Regions from separate parts of the Pseudoalteromonas sp. SR41-7 genome, predicted to be linked through region 1. Evidence: predicted binding sites of a transcription regulator. Region 1 holds the regulator's gene; each other region holds the start of a gene.
What was found. The regulator LexA, encoded in region 1, represses DNA repair genes until DNA is damaged. The targets are predictions, from matches to a motif close to TACTGTATNNNNATACAGTA.
Positions count from the first base shown of each region.

Region 2: ruvC (crossover junction endodeoxyribonuclease RuvC) is a predicted target of LexA. The motif match lies at 2,345-2,364, and genes of this name have one in related genera.
Region 3: dinB (DNA polymerase IV) is a predicted target of LexA. The motif match lies at 4,585-4,604, and genes of this name have one in related genera.

Region 1 covers NZ_JACJEF010000019.1:10,252-16,771, reverse strand. The annotation lists gene ctaD (cytochrome c oxidase subunit I) at 1-300, opposite strand, end outside; gene coxB (cytochrome c oxidase subunit II) at 300-1,442, opposite strand; gene lexA (transcriptional repressor LexA) at 1,924-2,541, opposite strand; gene H5092_RS18485 (PaaI family thioesterase) at 2,709-3,149, shown strand; gene H5092_RS18480 (hypothetical protein) at 3,150-3,530, opposite strand; gene H5092_RS18475 (hypothetical protein) at 3,844-4,569, shown strand; gene H5092_RS18470 (chaperone modulator CbpM) at 4,632-4,952, opposite strand; gene H5092_RS18465 (DnaJ C-terminal domain-containing protein) at 4,952-5,920, opposite strand; gene H5092_RS18460 (endonuclease) at 6,152-6,520, shown strand, end outside.
Region 2 covers NZ_JACJEF010000017.1:87,968-94,487, reverse strand. The annotation lists gene ruvB (Holliday junction branch migration DNA helicase RuvB) at 137-1,144, opposite strand; gene ruvA (Holliday junction branch migration protein RuvA) at 1,152-1,769, opposite strand; gene ruvC (crossover junction endodeoxyribonuclease RuvC) at 1,772-2,296, opposite strand; gene H5092_RS17960 (ABC transporter permease) at 2,426-4,927, opposite strand; gene H5092_RS17955 (ABC transporter ATP-binding protein) at 4,917-5,630, opposite strand; gene H5092_RS17950 (arylesterase) at 5,631-6,254, shown strand; tRNA gene H5092_RS17945 (tRNA-Pro) at 6,366-6,442, shown strand.
Region 3 covers NZ_JACJEF010000001.1:324,570-331,089, reverse strand. The annotation lists gene H5092_RS01490 (hybrid sensor histidine kinase/response regulator) at 1-447, shown strand, start outside; gene H5092_RS01485 (fumarylacetoacetate hydrolase family protein) at 780-1,400, shown strand; gene H5092_RS01480 (ABC transporter substrate-binding protein) at 1,351-2,274, opposite strand; gene H5092_RS01475 (aldo/keto reductase) at 2,392-3,444, opposite strand; gene H5092_RS01470 (thioesterase family protein) at 3,463-3,891, opposite strand; gene dinB (DNA polymerase IV) at 4,617-5,669, shown strand; gene H5092_RS01460 (leucyl aminopeptidase family protein) at 5,799-6,520, shown strand, end outside.

The DNA of each region.
Region 1 (6,520 bases):
CCAGTTAGCAAGGCCTGTAAAGGCGGGCATAACCGCACCAAACACCATAATTAAACCATGCACTGTGGTCATTTGATTAAAAAAGTGAGGGTCGACCAACTGTAAACCTGGTTGAAATAATTCAGCCCTGATCACCATGGCCATTGCGCCACCAATTAAGAACATGGTCAGCGAAAAAATTAAATATAAACTACCTATATCTTTATGATTAGTTGTGTAAAGCCAGCGTTTAAAACCTTTAGCTGGGTGATGAGCATGATGAGCTTCATTGGCGTTAGGTTGTTCTACTATGCTACTCATTAGTTCGCCTCCACTTTGGCATCAAGTGCTGTCTGTATTTGACTCGGTTGAATAACATCACCCGTATCATTACCCCACGCATTACGTTTATAAGTAATAACCGCAGCTAATTGCTTTATAGATAACTGCTTGGCAAAAGCTTGCATTGCCGTACCGGGTCGTCCATGGATAACTACATCAATGTGATCTTTTATATCGCCAAGCACTATCGGGCTGCCTTTAAGTGCAGGAAATACGCCCGGTAACCCCATGCCAGTAGGTTGATGACATGCAGCACAATTAGCCATATATACTTGTTCGCCTAAAGTCATTAACTCTTCTTTTGGGAGGGTTTTATCAAGTAATGCAGCATCTGCTAATGCTGCTTTTTGTTTAGCCTGCTTTGCATCTGTAAGCCATGTTTTAAAATCAGCCTCAGATTTAGCGACCACCACAACGGGCATAAAGCCATGGTCTTTACCACACAACTCAGCACATTGGCCTCGGTAAGTACCTTCTTCGTTTATGTTCGTCCATGTTTCGTTTATAAAGCCGGGGTTCGCATCTTTTTTAACTGCAAAATCAGGTACCCACCAAGAGTGAATAACATCGTCAGAAGTCATTAAAAATCGTACTTTTTGATTTATTGGCAGTACAAGAGGCTTATCAACCTCAAGTAAGTAGTTAGGATTTTTATCTGCAAGATTCGCGATTTCATCTTGCGGGGTAGATAAAATAGAGTAGAACTCTACATCTTCACCCATATATTCATAATGCCATTTCCATTGCGAACCCGTAATTTTAATAGTGAGATCAGCTTTGCTGGCATCTTCCATTGCAATTAGGGTTTTAGTGGCTGGTACTGCCATAGCAATTAAAATAACAAACGGAATTGCAGTCCAAAGTATTTCTACTTTAGTGCTTTCGTGAAATTGGGCAGGTACAGCCCCTTTAGATTTACGGTGATGAATAAGTGCCCAAAACATAATTGCGAACACTATCACCCCAATCACACAACATATTATAAATATGGTCATGTGCAGCTGATATACATTATTGCTTATATCGGTTACGCCTTTGCGCATATTGTATTGGCTGTTAGCCAAAACTGGGTGCGAAAAAACACATAATATAAGCCACAAGGTAGAGGTCAGTTTACCCATGTGACGGCTCCTTTGATGCTATTGCGAATGCAAAGCGAAGAGGCATACGGCTTAAACGCCAATTCGTTATTTTTATTTTTTTAGCCAATCTTATTTAATATTGATTGGTTTTGCTGCGCCAACAACGAGTTTGTGTATATTGTGTGTTCTCAAAACTAAAAAGCTGTGAGTTATTATTAGCTCAGCACATTAACAATTAGCTAAAAAACGAACAACAAGCAAGTTTTAGTATAAAAAACAATCAGGTGATATTGAATAATTAATAAAAATCGGTAATCAACTGGGCAACAGGAAGTTCAAAATATGAGCAAAACAAAGGGTTTAACGCATTCGGAGGGGGAAATATAAGTGCAAAAAAGTTTACAGCTTAAATAGTCAGTGGGCTGTTTACGCCCTATTTTTTAGTACAAATTTTAAAACAAAAATGCGTACTAATTAGTACGCATTTATAAAACTGCTTGTTTAAAAGCTATTTTTAAAGTCACATCCAATCAGCGTTTCTTATAACGCCAACGGCTAAGCCTTCAATATTAAAAGACTCATTCTCAAGATCTACTTCAATAGAGTCAAAATCGTCGTTTTCAGCATGAAGTAATACTTTACGACCCGCTTTCTCAAGACGTTTTACAGTTACGTCTTCGTCTAGGCGAGCAACAACAACTTGTCCATTTTCAGCGGTTTGAGTACGATGTACAGCAAGTAAATCACCATCCATAATACCAATATCTTTCATGCTCATACCGTTAACGCGTAGTAAAAAATCTGCAGCCGGTTTAAACATTAATGGATCGATTTTGCAGTGACTTTCAACGTGCTCTTGCGCCAAAATAGGTGAACCAGCAGCAACACGCCCTATAAGCGGTAAACCTAATTGTTCTGGCTCTTCTTCTTCAATTAATTGAATACCACGGCTTGCACCTGGTTTCATTTTAATTGCGCCTTTTTTAGCAAGTGCTTTTAAATGTTCTTCAGCAGCATTGGCACTTTTAAAACCTAATGTTTGCGCTATTTCAGCACGTGTAGGAGGCATACCAGTGTCTTTAATAAAAACTTTAATTAGTTCGAGTATTTGAGCTTGGCGGTTCGTTAATGGTCGCATACAACTGGTTTTCCATACAGTACATTTAACTGTGAGTATATACAGTTAAATAAAAATCGCAAATTTAAATTAAGCCTTAAAATAGCTAAAGTAATTTCACTTGTGTACATTTTAGGGATATAACTAAAGCTAAGTTTATAAATGATTAAAAATGCAAAGGAGACATTATGAGTATTTGGTACCAGCCCATCACCTTAGAGCTGTGCAAGCAGTTAGAACAAGGCATTAATGGCCAAGGAACATTAATGAAAACTATGGGGATAGAAGTCACAGAAATTGGCGATGATTATTTGGTTGCCACAATGCCGGCAATTCCTGAGCATCATAACCCAATGGGGATGGTTCACGGCGGTGCTAACGTTGTACTTGCCGAAACAGTTGCCAGCTATGCCGCTAACTTTGTTGTCGATTTTACTAAATTTTACTGTGTAGGACAGGAGATTAGCGCAAGTCATTTAAAAGCATCTCGCAACGGCACTTTAACAGCAACGGCAAGAGCGTTTCATATTGGCAAACGTAGTTCAGTGTGGGAAATAAAAATTACAAATAGCCGCAATGAGCTGTGCTGCGTATCAAAAATGACCGCAGCAGTCGTAGAGCGAAGATAGTTACTTTTCGATTGGGTAAATGGTAATTTCCATACCCGCACCAATCGCAGATATACGCAATAATGTATCTGCATCTAAGGCTTGATTAAAGCACTTAGGAGAAGTCCCTGATTCAAAACCAATATCAAACGTTCTACGTGAACAGCTTAACCATTGCTTTAGCGCGTTACGCGAACACGATTCAATAAGCTCACATATATGGTTTATGGCTTTATCAGGTGTGCTCACCTCACCTGTAGCTTCAATACGCGCTAGTTGACGGTATTCGTCTTTGTCATAATGTAAAATCGTCGCGACTTTTTTCAAGTCCGCCACTAGCAAACTAATATCTTGCTTTGATTCAAGCTCAAGATCTACATTTAAAAATTGAATTTCCGACATCGTTTCGTATTTATCCTCTAATAATTTCATTGCAAACTTTAACGCAGTTTTACCGTTATACCAAATCAACTATGCCCTAATAACCACTTTATATGGATATTTCGCAGCTTTTAAGTATTTTTTAGCATTTAAAGCTAGCTGGATATCAAACATCCAGCTCAATTAAACAGATAAGTCATGTTAGGAATTTAAGTGTAATCTTTTTTATTTTTAAATGATTACAGTAAGCTATAGTTTAAACTGCGACAAAATGTCGCAGTAACTTATCCCATTAATGTAATAAACTAGCCTCTAAAAATAATAAGACTAAAACATGAATAAAAAAATATTTAAACATGCTCGCAAGTTACATAAATGGTTAGGATATTTATTAGCACTACAAATTTTAGCATGGTTACTAGGTGGTTTAATTATGAGTGCAATCCCTCTTGATAAAGTTCATGGGGAGCATCTTGCAACACGTACTCTTAATAACCCATTTACGCAGGCTGATTATGTTGCCTCCCTTGACGATATTGCCTCTCAGGTGGTTAATCCAACACAAATAATTTTTGAGAACTTCTTAACTACACCACTTATTACTGTCTTTAGTAATAACGAGCAGCAAAGCTTCAATGGAATAACAGGCCGACCATTTGAACCGCCAACTAAAATACAAATTACCGCAAATGCTAAAGCACACTTACTTATTGACGCTCAAGTAACAAGCGCTGTACTACTAAAGCAAGGTATGCGAGAAGTTGGATATAAAACCAATGTTTGGCAGGTACAATTTGACGACACATTTAACACAACACTGTACTTGTCAGAAAATAACGGCAAAGTTGTTACCGTTCGCAGCACGCTATGGCGAATATTCGACTTTTTTTGGATGTTACATATTATGGATTACGATGAGCGAGAGGATTTTAATAATCCACTGCTTATTAGCTTTTCAGCAACCAGTGTACTTTTTTGTTTAAGTGGAATATTACTACTTATACAAAATATACGACTAAAACGATTTATCCGAATTAAAAATAAGAATAAATCAAAGTAGTCATATTGGTTTTTGAAAGCTAGCGCCCACTTATCAAAGAGTAAATAAGCCTAGGGCTTATTTTATTCCAAGTGCTTAAATCGACTCAAATGTCGCTTTAACATTTCGTTTTCGAAAATCAACTCATCACGCTCATCCAGCAATTGTAAAACTAAAGCTATTGCCGACCAATCTAACGAAAAGTCATGTTGGATACGGGCCGCTTTTTTAACTAAGGTCACTGCAGATACCGTAAATTGCCACTGCGTAACATGATCCCCCTCAATTGGAACCGCAATATTATGCTCAACTAGCTCATATAAAATTGCTTCGCTAATATCACTGCTCAAACATAGCTCTTTGCTAGTAAGTAAATCGTCTTTTTGTGTCACGATAATTTGCATTATGGCTTGCTCCAGTTATTACGGGGATCAAAGTGAGCTTTTTTGGCTAATTCTTCCCACAGTTTTTTACTGGCATCATCAACAGATGTTGGATTAACAATTTTAAGCACAGCAAATAAATCACCTTTAGCTTTTTTACTCATTAATCCCTTACCTTTAATACGCAAGCGTTGACCAGACTGACTATTAGAAGGAATAGTTAATTGGATGTTTCCTGTCAACGTAGGTAAATTTAGCTTTGTACCAAGAGCCGCTTCCCATGGTGCAAGAGGGACAACTATATTTAGGTTATGACCTTCAACATCAAATAATGGGTGAGGCACTAAACTAATTTGTAAATACAAGTCGCCATTTTGCCCATTAGCTGACCCTAATCCGCCTTGCCCTTTTAGTCGAATTCGCTCGCCATTTACTGAGCCTGCAGGAATTTTCACTTTAAGTGATTTTTTAATTTCAGTGACACGGCCACTGCTGTCTCGCTGCGGTAACATAAACTCAACAGGCTTAACGGTATCAACTAAAGTCTCTTCAAGAAAAATTGGGAACTCTATTTCCACATCTTGTCCTTTTTGCGCGCGAGCGGCGTTACTTCTGCTCTGCCCGGAACGATCGAATCCACCAGCTCCGCCAAACATTGAATTAATAAAGTCAGAAAACTCTTGGTCGGTTTGAGGATCGCTTTGCTGATAATTACTTTGCGAAGAGGCATTGTTACCACAATAATGGCCTTGCTGTTGACGAGCACGATTTTGTTGGTGACGACGTAACTCGTCGTATTTAGTGCGTTCTTCTTTGTTATGGATGACTTCGTAAGCTTCTGCTATTTCTTTAAACTTATCTTCTGCTTGAGGCTCTTTGCTTACATCTGGGTGATATTTTCTGGCTAACTTTTTATAAGCTACTTTAACCGCTTTATCATCTGCATCAGGCGATATTCCAAGCACTGCATAATAATCAACAAATTTCATTTGCAATCCAAATCCTCATATTGAGTAAGCTTTAAGCATACTCCTTAACGGGTAACCTTGTGTGGTTAAAATACGATAAATAGTGAGAAATAAATGAATAGTGAAAATAACTTTGAGTAAAAAATTAATCAGGCACTTTTTATTAATATAAGCGTAGGCCTTAAGTTAACTTTATCTTTTATCTTCAAGGCTTTAAACTGCCTATTCCTGTAGTTCACATTTGTGATGGATATGACTCGATTTATTCTGGCCTTATTGGCTTGTTGTGTGTGCGTTTCGGTATCAGCCGAACAATTTACCCGTTTTTCAACGGCTAAAAGACATTTAATTAAAACCCTACCTGACAACGCCAAAAGCATTTACTGCGGCTGTGATATTAAAAAAGAAGGCAAAAAACTCGTTCCTGACCCGTCTAACTGTGGTTACATTCCTCGAAATACCCTTACCCGCTCAGGTAAAGTAAATGTGCGAGCACTACGCATTGAGTGGGAGCACATTGTTCCGGCGTGGGAATTTGGTCACCAGCTACAATGCTGGCAAGATGGCGGGCGTAAAAACTGCCGTAAAGTAAGTGCTAAATTTAGAAAAATGGAAGCTGAT
Region 2 (6,520 bases), on a different contig from region 1:
AACTATAAAGCGTATTAGTATTTTGAAATAACATTTGCAACAGTGTGTTGAGGTTTTGAGTATAATAATTTGAAACAAAGGGATACTGAGACAATTACCTGCTGCGCAATAAACCACAGCAAGTAAAGTATATAGGCTAGTCTTTTTTAGGAAGTAAACCAAAGTGATGATATGCACTATCAGAGACTATGCGCCCACGTGGTGTTCGCTGAATAAATCCTTGCTGGATTAAAAATGGCTCTATTACATCTTCTATTGTTTCACGCTCTTCACCAATAGCAGCCGCTACATTGTCGAGCCCGACAGGGCCGCCCATAAATTTTTCGATTATGGCGAGTAAATATTTGCGGTCCATATAATCAAAACCACTTTTATCTACGTCAATCATATCAAGGGCTTGCTTAGCTACATCGGCGTTTACTGTACCGTCAGATTTTACTTGAGTGTAATCGCGTACACGGCGTAATAAGCGGTTTGCAATACGTGGTGTGCCGCGTGAGCGCTGGGCAATTTCGGTAGCGCCATCGTCACACATTTCTAAACCAAGATAATGTGCAGAGCGCCCTACTATGTGCGACAAATCTTCTACAGAATAAAACTCTAATCGCTGCACAATTCCAAAACGGTCACGCAGTGGCGATGTAAGCGAGCCTGCTCGAGTGGTTGCACCAATAAGTGTAAATGCAGGTAAGTCTAATTTAATAGAACGCGCAGCTGGGCCTTCGCCAATCATTATATCAAGCTGGTAGTCTTCCATTGCGGGATACAGTATTTCTTCAACTTGCGGGCTTAGCCTGTGTATTTCATCAATAAACAGTACGTCGCCCTCTTCTAAATTAGTAAGTAGAGCAGCTAAATCGCCTGCTTTTTCAAGTACAGGGCCTGATGTTGTTTTAATACTTACGTGTAACTCATTGGCTACAATATTTGCAAGCGTGGTTTTACCAAGCCCAGGTGGGCCAAATATTAATAAATGATCGAGCGCTTCACCACGGGTTCGGGCAGCTTCAATAAAAATTTCCATTTGCTGCTTAACATGAGGCTGGCCTCTGTAGTCGGCTAAAAGTTTTGGTCTTATTGCACGATCTATAGAGTCTTCATTTGTTTTTTCAGTCGCATCAATTAAGCGATCCGCTTCAATCATGGGTTACTCACAACATAGATTTTAAAGATTCTCTAATAAGAACCTCAGTAGACATATCGGGTTTACTTATCGATTTTACTGCTTTTTGAGCTTGTGGCAATTTATAACCTAATGCAAGCAGTGCCGATACGGCATCATCCGCTGCATTATTAGCAATTGTCGCATCGCTCATTGGCTCTATTACTGCGCTGTCGCTAAATGGCGTAAATAAATCATTACCCCAATCTTTTAATCTGTCTTTCATTTCGAGTACTAAACGCTCGGCTGTTTTTTTACCGACACCCGGTAATTTAACTAGCGATGTTGAGTCTTCGTTATTTACACAGCTTACAAATTGCTTTGCCGACATGCCCGATAAAATAGCTAAGCCAAGTTTTGGCCCAACGCCATTTGCTTTTAATAGCTCTCTAAACAAGGCGCGTTCAACTTTATTATTAAAACCAAATAATAATTGAGCATCTTCACGCACTACAAAGTGGGTGTAAACAATCGCGTTTTCACCAATTTTTGGTAAATCGTAAAAACAGGTCATTGGCATTTGTACTTCGTAACCGACACCACTTACTTCGAGTAATATTTCTGGTGGCTGTTTTTCGACTAAAATACCATTTAAGCGGCCTATCATAGTTATTTCCTTAGACGTCCTCTAACGGTTTTGCTTGCGCTACCCGCTAGTTTAATTAAATTTTGTTCTGAGTGGGCGTGGCAAATCGCAATAGCGAGTGCATCTGCTGCATCGGCCTGTGGCGTACCAGGTAGTTTTAAAATATTTTTTACCATGTGTTGCACTTGTGTTTTATCTGCGCCACCGTTGCCTACTACTGCTTGCTTAATTTGCCTAGCTGAGTATTCAAATACGGGTAAGTCGGCCATCGCAGCGCCAACTATCGCAGCGCCTCTAGCTTGGCCTAGTTTTAAAGCTGAATCGGGGTTGTGCGCCATAAATACTTTTTCAATGGCAAAGGTTTCTGGCGAAAACTGCTCAATAAGCTGTGTAATGCCTTGGTAGATCATTTTAAGCCTAACCGGAAAAGGATGATCGGCTAACTTAATACAGCCACTGCCTAAGTATGTAAATTTAGAACCTTGATGGGCAACAACACCATATCCGGTCAAACGTGAACCAGGATCGATCCCTAAAATGATGGCCAAACAGCGCTCCATTGTTATTATTTTTAAATTACGCTAATAATGCCAGAGCACTGTATAAATTACCAGTACAAAGAAAAACAAAAATGCCCACGTACTAGGTGGGCATTTACAGAGCATGTTAGTTTAAGCTTACCCTAGGGCACGCACTAATCCTTGGGTGTTTTGTTTAAGTGTTCGGGCAATCATTAAATAACCTAAACCTGCCACAAATACGCCGCCAGCTACCGGACCTATAATCCATATATGTGGGTGTAACTTACCTGCTAAATCAAACATTTGTTGCTGCACAATCAAAAGCGCTATATCACTAAAAAATGCAGCCACTAAACCAGCTAAACCGCCTAGTAATAAAAACTCATACAGGGTCGCGTTTTTAATTAATCGGCTTTTAGCGCCAAGCGTTCGCAGTATGACAATTTCTTGCATACGCTCACCTAAACTAGCTTGCACTTGTGATATAAGTACAAGCGCGCCACACAGCACAACAATTGCAAGTACAAAGCCAATGGCGAGCGATACTTGCGAAATAGTAGTTTGTATTTGCTTAACAAAGTTATCAATATCAATGGCTGTAATAGTAGGGTAAGTACGTAATAACTGGCTAAAGTCACGTTTTTGATCTGGATTTATACGTACCGACGAAATATACGTCGCGGGAAAATCTGCAAGTACATCAGGGCTTAAAATAATAAAAAAGTTAGGTTTAAGCGTGGCCCAATTTACTTTGCGCACACTGGTGATTTTAGCGTCGAACGACTGCGAACCAATTAAAAATGTAAGCGTATCGCCTATCTCAACATCTAAACGCTCAAGCATCGACTCCTCTACTGAAGCCTCAGCCATCGCATTGTCACCAAACCACGAGCCTTGTGTTACTTCATTTTGGTCAGGCACATCTTTAAGCCATGTAAGGTTTAGCTCGCGGCCAATACCTGCACGTGCTTCTTCGTCTTTTTTCTCGTTGTCTTGCAGCGATACAGAACGTGCTACCAACTCGCCGTTTACCGCATTTACGCGCCCACGAATAGTTGGATAAAACTCTGATACCTGAATATCTTTTTGAGCTAAATATTCATTAATTGGCTCAAGCTCATTTTGCGTAATATTAACCAAAAACGCATTAGGCGCGTCGCTTGGAAGTTGCGACTGCCAATCAGATATCATGTCGTTTTTAAGTACCACTAAAAACAGCAGTAATTTAATCGCTAACGAAAAACTAATTAACTGTACCGCGTTCACATTTGCACGCTTTTGGATAGATGCAATTGCAAGCGACCAACTATTACCTGGCTTTAATCCTAGCTTTCGACCACCACCAAATATTAATTTAGATACTAAAAACAGCACACCAATTAGCGCAAGTGTTGATATAAACAAAATAAGCGTTATTTTTATGTTGTTACTAAATAACCACATTAATAAAAACACAGTTAGCGCACTCATACCTAAATGCACACGACTTACAGCCAACTTGTCACCTAAGTTACGGCGCAGTACTCTAAGCGGTGGAATATCAAATAAATCAAATAACGGTTTAATAGAAAACATAACGGCACAAATTACGCCAGTGCTTATAGCTACCAGCCAAGGTTTAAAGCCACCTAAAGGCAGCTCTGTGCCCATACTTTTTGATAAGTAACTTGTTGCTATTTCTTGCAAGCCATAACCAATTAACAGCCCAATACTTACCGCCATTGCACATACAAGCAATAAATGGAGCATGTATATTTTGCGGATCATTGAACGGCTACCGCCTAGCGTTTTCATCATCGCTACTGGGTCGTATTGGCGTTCACAATAACGTTTTGCTGAAACAGCTATAGCCACTGCGGCTAAAATAATACCTAATAAGCCGGCTAGTAATAAAAAGCTCTCTGCGCGGTTTAAGCTGTTTGAAATGGGTGATTGGCGGTCTTTAACGCCATACCATTGTTGGTTTTCTTTCATTTGTGGTTTAAGCCACTCGTAAAAGCTATTTATATCGGCCTCACTACCTGCATAAAGTTGGCGATAATAAACACGACTACCCGGCTGCACAACTTCGGTTTTTGCCACATCGTCAATATTAATAAGCACACGACGGCTACTTGAAAATACATTAAATGGCGCGTCTGGCTCTTCTACAATAACTTTTGAAACATTAAATAATGCCGCGCCAAGCTCTACTTGCGCGCCTATATCAATATTTAAACTGTAAAATACCGACTCACTTAGCCACACATTACCCGGCGTTGGCCCGCTATTAGCAACTTTAGTTTCACCGGTTAGGGTATCTTTAACTTTTAACTGCCCTTTTAGCGGGTACGCATTAGATGCCGCTTTTACTGAGCTAAACTGCATTTCATCATCGGCAAACAACATAGTGTCGAAATACACCATTTGCGCCGTTTTTAAATTTTGGCTCTGTGCTTGAGTAATAAAAGCGGTGTCCAGAACATGGTCGCTTGCAAGTACACGGTCTGCTGCAATAAAAGCACTGCTTTTTTGCGCAATACTTTGCCCTATTCGCTCAGTAACCATAGACAATGTAAGAACGGTTAAAACAGCAAGGGCGATAGCTGCGCTTATAACCGTGAGCTCACCACGGCGAAATTCTCGCGAAAATAACTTAAGCGCTAACTTAACCCACATTAGCAACGTCCTCTACTTGGCTTTTTACCAGTAAACCCGCTTCTATTTGAATAATGTGCTCACATTTTTGTGCAAGCCCTTCATCGTGAGTTACCAAAATAAGCGTAGTACCGTGCTGAGTATTTAAATCAAATAATAAGGATTCAATCATTTTACCGTTTTTGCTGTCTAAATTAGCCGAAGGCTCATCAGCAAATAGTATTTTAGGTGTACCAATAAATGCTCGCGCAATAGCAACACGCTGCTGTTCACCGCCAGAGAGTTGCGACGGGTAATGATCAATTCGATGGCTCAAGCCTACTTTTTCAAGCAAAGCAATTGCTTGCTCTTTTGCATCACTTTCACCAGCGAGCTCTGCTGGTAGCATAACGTTTTCTAGTGCCGTTAAGCTTTGTACTAACATAAACGATTGAAACACAAATCCAATTTTAGCCGCGCGCAGTGCAGCACGCTCTTCTTCATCTAAATTGTGTAATGGCTCGCCATCTAAAAATATTTCGCCGCTGCTGGCGGTATCCAGCCCTGCTAATAAACTGAGTAACGTTGATTTACCAGAGCCAGACGTGCCAACAATAGCAACAGACTCACCATGCTTGACATTAAAGCTGATGTCGCTGAGGATGGGCAGCTCACCTTCAAAGGTAGAAACTATTTTAGACAAACCATTAACCTGAATTATATTTAATTGAGAAAGCGCTGACATATGACTCATTCAATCCTTCGTTTAGTATTCATTTTATTTTTAGTTATCAAACCGCTGAGCGCAGCAGCCGACAACACGATTTTAATACTCGGTGACAGTTTAAGCGCAGCCTACGGACTTCAACAAGAAGAAGGCTGGGTAAAATTGTTACAAGATAAATACGATGACGAACAAGCCGACATTGAACTTATCAACGCCAGTATTAGTGGCGAAACATCTGGTGGAGCCCTACGCCGTTTAGATGCATTGCTTGAGCAATACGAACCCACTCATGTACTTATTGAGCTAGGCGCTAATGACGGTTTACGTGGTTTCCCCGTTAAAAAAATGCAAACTAACTTAACGTCTCTTATTCAAAAAAGCCAAGCAGCTAATGCGATGACCGCCTTAATGGAGATTTACATTCCCCCTAATTACGGCCCGCGTTACAGTAAAATGTTTACTGACACTTTTTCGCGCGTTAGCGAAGAAACAAATGCGCATTTAATGAACTTTTTTATGCTCGATATTGCCAGCCAACCTGAGCTAATGCAAAACGATAGTTTACACCCTAACAAAAAAGCTCAGCCATTAATACGAGATGAGATGTATGACTCGATCAAAAAGTGGCTAAATAAAGACTAGCTAATTAATACACCGCAAGGGCGCCTTTTTAGGCCTCTTGCGTAATAAACACCCAAACAAACAATCGCTTATTGATTTTTAAAAAAATACACGTACTATTGCAAACAACGTCGGTATGTAGCGCAGCTTGGTAGCGCACTGTCATGGGGTGGCAGGGGTCGAGAGTTCGAATCTCTCCATACCGACCATTTTAATCCTCCAAAAACAACATCTTAAACCCAATTAAAAATAGTTCGCAATAACGCTGTGGTAAAATAGTGGTAATA
Region 3 (6,520 bases), on a different contig from region 1:
GTTGATAGCGCGGCTTTATATCAATGTTTGCAAGATTACTTGGTAGCGCCAGAGCATGCACCGCAAGCTAAAGATATAAATTGTAGTAATGGCTTAACCGAGAAAAAGCAGCGCTTTTTACTTGTGGAAGACGATCATGATGCAGCGCAAATTACGCAACTACTTTTAGAAAGTTTAGGCGTTGAAACCGTCATTGCGTCTAGCTGCGCACAATGTTTGCAAATACTTAATCACGACCAGCAATTTAATAAGGTATTGTTAGATATGCATTTACCTGATGGTCGTGGCGTTGACTTAGGCCAGCAAATTAATGAACGATACCCTGAATTACGTTTAGTGATTGTAAGTGGCGCAGAGCCAGATCCAAGAGAAATAAAAGATTTAAATATTGACCGAGTTTTACTTAAACCTATTAATTTGAGCTTACTTGAAACGCTTATTAGCTAGGGCCTGTTTATCTTTCGAGGTTAAATTTGCAGCAGTTTATTTGGTATTTAGGCAAGGCTGAGTCTATGTAGTGTGGTTATTCCCCATAAATAGGCGATAACGTAGCACAAATGCCAAATATGCGCTGCCCGAAGGGTTCTGTCCAGGGGCTATTTACTTTTTGTTGCTCGGTTTTTACTTATTCTTACAGGGATGTAAGTCAGTAGAATAACGCAGGAGCAGTTATCGAGCCCACTAGGTTACAAATCTCGCGCCGCGATTAAATAGCCCCTAGATTGAACAAATTTTAATCCTGAAAGGTCAACAGGTCCAATAACTGAGACATTATTTATATGCATTCAATAAAGTTAGTATCTGAAGAATTAACACCATCAAAAGTAGTGTGTGTTGGTCGTAATTATACCGCACACATTGCAGAGCTAAATAACGAAACGCCAGATCAAATGGTTTTATTTAATAAGCCAAATAGCGCAATTACTAATACGTTATTTGCAGCTCACAACGGCGATACGCTGCATTATGAAACCGAGCTATGTTTTGTAGTTAAAGATAAAAAATTTGTAGGTGTTGGACTCGGCCTTGATTTAACTAAGCGTACTGCGCAAAGTAAATTAAAAAATAAAGGGCTTCCATGGGAGCGCGCTAAAGCGTTCGACGGCTCTGTAATTTTAACTGATTTTGTAGCGCTAACTGATGCAATGAAGCACTTTACCTTTGAACTTAAAATTAATAATGAAGTGATTCAGCGAGGTGATACTCATTTTATGCTGCACAACCCTGACTCAATTTTACAAGAAATTAGTGAATTTATGAGCTTAGAAGACGGTGATGTAATAATGACAGGTACACCGTCGGGCGTAGGTGAGGTAACAGCTAAAAGTATTTTTGCAGTGGCGCTTTATGCTAATGATCAGTGTTTGCTTGAGCATCAGTGGCAAGTAAGTAAAAATTAATGACTTGCTGTTGGTAGTGTTTATCAAAGTCAGTAAAGGTGGTTTTAAGCCAATTATGCTGACTTTGTTGATACTCAGGCGATTGAAGTACATTATTTTTTAATGCGCGGTTAATTTTTTTAAGGGCTTGCTCTGCAAAATTATTAGGTGCTTTAGCCGCACAGCCTATTGCTCCTCTTATAAATTGAATGTCATTTTCTGCAATTGGCACACTTTCTATATTCGTATACTCCCCTTGTTTATTAAAGTAATCAGCCATAAACGGGTAATCAATTGAGTAGTCTAAAAAGCCGTGACTCAAGCGTGCTATAACAGCCTGACTTTCATTTTCGCTACTCCAACTTAACGAAGACTCTTTATCTCGTTTTGTATTTTCAATAATTGTATTAATTTTAGTTGTAAATTTACGTGCAGCCGCTTGCCCGTATACATATTGCGGGTCGGTTAATAAATTAATAAGGTGAATAGGCGAGCCGTGCTTTTCTTCTAATTGCGGCTTTAGATCTTTAGTCGTGATAATTGAAAATGGGGGATATACCGTTGTTGGATTTGAGTAGTTAAGTTGTTGGTTATTATTTTTTTTATAAATAACACATGGAAAACATACATTTTTCCCTTCATTTAAATATTTATTTATACGCTGCTGAGGAACAATTAAGCGAGTATGTTTTACATCAGTTATGGTTCTAATGAGTTGCTCGGTTAGGTTGTCGCAAATACCGCCTTGTGGTGCGCTTTCACTTTTAGCTATATGAAAAGGGGGCGTGTAACTTTGCAGCCAAATAATCTCATCTAGAGGTTGTACTTTTTGCTCAACGGCGTGCGCGTTGAATACAATTAATAAGCAAAATGCATAGTATCCGTTTTTCAGCATTGATAAGTGTTCGTTGAATTAAGAAAACTTAATTAAAGTATAGTGTTGGTTGTAGTAGGGTCAAATATTTTAGTTTAAAAGCAACCTCATTCAAGGCTGCTTTTAACTCATACATGCTTAATAAGGCATCGGATGGTTTCTAAATATGGTGTTAATCTCACTAAGAATTTCGTCGTTTAGCGTTATGCTAAATGCGTCTATATCTTCCTTTAGTTGAGCTATAGATGTTGCCCCAATAATTGAAGAAGTTACGCCATCTACTTGGTTACACCATGCTAAGGCTAGTTGTGCTGGAGTAATATTGTTTGCATGAGCGAGCTCAACATACTGCTTAGTGGCTTGATCTGCATTGGGTGTATCTCTAAAAATACCGTTACGCTGCATGAAGCTCCAACGAGAACCTTCTGGACGAGCACCGTTTAGGTATTTACCCGTTAATAAACCGGCTGCTAAAGGCGACCACGGTAAGTAGGCAATATCTTCGTGTACACATTGTTCTATTAAATACGGCCAGTCTTTAGCGTGCGCTAAGCTAAACTCATTTTGAATAGATACCATACGCGGTAAGTTATGCTCTTTGGCCAAACTTAAAAACTGGCTTATACCCCATGGCGTATCGTCAGATAAACCGCAGTGCTTAATTTTACCTGCTTTAACACATTCATTAAGGCCTTCTAGAATATCAAGCATACTAGCTTGCTGCTCTTGTGTATTTACGTCGGTAAATTTAAGAGTGCCGGGCCATTGTCTGCCAAAGTGAGGGGTAGAGCGGTTTGGCCAATGTAGTTGATATAAATCAATGTAGTCTGTTTGAAGTCGCTTAAGTGAATCATCCACGGCTTCTATTACTGTTTGGCGAGTAATATTGCCGCCATCACGTACCCACGATAATCCATTGCCTGCAATTTTTGTAGCTAGTACCACATCGCTGCGCTTTTGCTGATTACGCGATAGCCAATTGCCAATAATTTCCTCGGTTTTACCATAGGTCTCTGGCGAAGGAGGTACAGCATACATTTCGGCTGTATCAATAAAGTTTACGCCTTGCTCTAGCGCGTAGGCTATTTGTTCATCAGCGTCGCTTTGAGTATTTTGTTTACCCCAAGTCATACTCCCTAGGCACACTCGAGATACGTTTACGCCACTGCTACCTAGTGGGTTGTATTGCATAAAAATTCCTTAACTAAATTAGTTTTGAGCATGGCTGATTAAAGCCGATAAAAGAGGCTCGGAGATTGGGGCTTTTTGCCCTGTAGTAAAATCAAACATTACAACTTTAGATGCACCCGTAGTCGTTATTGCTTTTTGTGCATGGCTGTAAACTGTGTAGTTCATGGTAAAGCGATCTGTTTTAAGATCTGTAATTGTAACGCCTACAGTGAGTGTGTCGGGAAAAGTTACTGGGCGTTTATAGCGAACGTTATTTTCGCTTATTACTGGGCCCACACCGTTTGGGCTTATTGTGTCGAACAGATTTATTTTATTTAAAAAGTCGATTCGGGCTATTTCAAAGTAACGTAAATACACTACATTATTTACGTGTTGTAGCGCATCCATATCAGCCCATGCTACGGTGATATCGGTATGAATAGGGTGCTGATCTTTAAACGTTTGCATTATTTATTGGCCCTTGATTTTAAAGTACTTAGATTATCAACATGGTGTTACGAGCTCAAGGTAATTAATGGCATGTTTTTTTTATAAGATGATTGTACCTGTTTAATTTTAGGTCTACAGTTAAATTACACAGACACACAAAAACACACAAAGGTAATAATATGCAGAATATAATTAATTGGTCCTTAGCTTGTTTGGTTTTTATAGCCTCTTTTACCTGTTACGCGATGGGGAATGAATCTGGCGCTATCATTTTAATGTTGGCAGGATTTTTATTTGAGGTTATGTATTGGCTACGAGGTTATAAGAGATCGGAGGACAATAAACACTTTTTTTAATCGTTAACTAGGGCCTGTTGACCTTTCAGGATTAAAATTTGTTCAATCTAGGGGCTATTTAATCGCGGCGCGAGGTTTGTGACCTAGTGGGCTAAGTAAAAACCGAGCAAAGCTTCCGCGTCCTGCTCACGCCCCTTACCTACATCCATGTAGGCAACAAAGAGTAAATTGCCCCTAGGCAGAACCCTTCGGGCAGCATATGTTTGGCATTTGTGCTACGTTATCGCCTATTTATGGGGAATAACCACACTACATAGGCTCTGCCTTGCCTAAATACCAAACATACTGCTGCAAATTTAACCTCGAAAGATAAACAGGCCCTAGGCTTGCATATCACATTTTATTCTATAATAATGACTGTATAAATAACCAGTTATTATTGTGGTGATGAAGAAGTTTATTCACATAGACATGGATTGCTTTTATGCAGCAGTAGAGATGCGAGATAATCCAAAACTTGCATGTGTACCGCTTGCTATTGGAGGCAATAGCCGACGAGGCGTGCTCTCAACCGCTAACTATATAGCTAGAGAGTATGGCGTACGATCGGCTATGTCGAACTATCATGCTAAACAATTATGCCCCGATTTAGTTATTGTCCCAGGGCGCATGGCTGTATACAAAGAAGCTTCAAACCAAATACGTGAAGTATTTAGCCGCTATACAGACTTAATTGAACCCCTTTCTTTAGACGAAGCCTATCTAGATGTAACAGACAGCACCGCTTGTAAAGGCAGTGCCACACTTATTGCACAGCAAATAAGAGCCGATATTTACAATGCTACAGGGCTCACTGCATCAGCAGGTATTGCACCGATTAAATTTATTGCCAAAATAGCCAGTGACGAAAACAAACCGAATGGTCAATTTGTCGTTTTGCCTGATGAGGTTGATGACTTTTTAGCGCAATTACCGCTTGGGAAAATTCCAGGAGTGGGCAAAGTAACGCTCGAAAAGCTAAATTTAAAAGGCTTATATACCGGCATGGATGTACGTGAAAAAGGCGTTAACTGGATGCAGCAACATGTGGGTAATTTTGGTGTGTCGCTTTATCAAAAATGTGCAGGTGAGTATGTTGGTAAAGTATCCACAGATCGTATAAGAAAATCGCTGAGTGTTGAACATACCTACGAGTACAACAAAACAAGTTTGCAAGAGTGCTTAGATGAGCTGCCAAGATTGTTAGACGAATTAGTTTTAAGGCTTAATAAACAGCAGTTACGAAACCGTATTAATAAATTGAGTGTTAAGGTGAAGTTTGCAAATTTTGTAGTGACCTCTGCCGATCAGGTATACCACGAGCTAAATACAGAAATATTTGTTCAACTACTTACTAAGGCCTACCAGCGTGGGCTACAACAGCCTGTAAGATTACTTGGCATAGGCGTTGGCATTAAAAACGAGCCAGAGCAAAACTTCCAACTTAGTATTCTCGATTAAGCTGTAAAGCCTGTAACTCCAAGTTGCCATTTATTGATAGGTTATGTGATTAGCTCATCGCTCCTTACTGGTCTTCAATATTTAAATCGACGATAATAGGGGCTTATGTTTTCTAACAGGACCTTATTTATGGCATACCCTCAAGCGGTTAGTGCAAGCCTTGAATGCACATCTCATGATGCGCTTATTATTATTAGTAATGACTTTTCTCAGTTACCAAATAACTCATTACGTGATGCTATTTTAGCTCAAGCAAACGTAGATTCTCGCATCGGTAAGCAAGTTACTTTATTAGTAATTGAAAACAAGCGCGTTGTACTTGCGCCAACCGGTCCGTTAAATAGAGATTACGACGACGTGCGTCGTTATTTTGATGCTGCTAAATTAGCAATTAACGAAGCAAAAGCGTCGGGCAGTGTTAACCCTGCATTATTTTTAACAAATTTAAATGGCGATAGCCGTTATCAGCATGCTTTAGAAGTTGCTTATTTAGGCGCTTGCCAAGCCTTATGGCAGCCATTAGAAGCGCGTGAATATCACGGTGAAAGCATTGAACCTATTACACAGATTGGTTTAGTTGGCGCAAGCGAGCAAACTATTAAAGCTGTTAATGCAATTGCAGCAGGCCAATATGCAGCGCGTGACCTGTGTGGCACTGAACCTGAGCGTATGGCTCCCCCACGTTTTGCTGATTACTGCGTTGAATTGTTTAAAGGCTCAAACATTGCAGTTGACGTAATTGATGATATTGCAGCTATTGATAAACACTACCCAATGCTAAGTACAGTTGCTCGCGCATCGTATGCAGTTGAGCGCCATCACCCACGTGTTGTTAAGCTTGAATATGTACC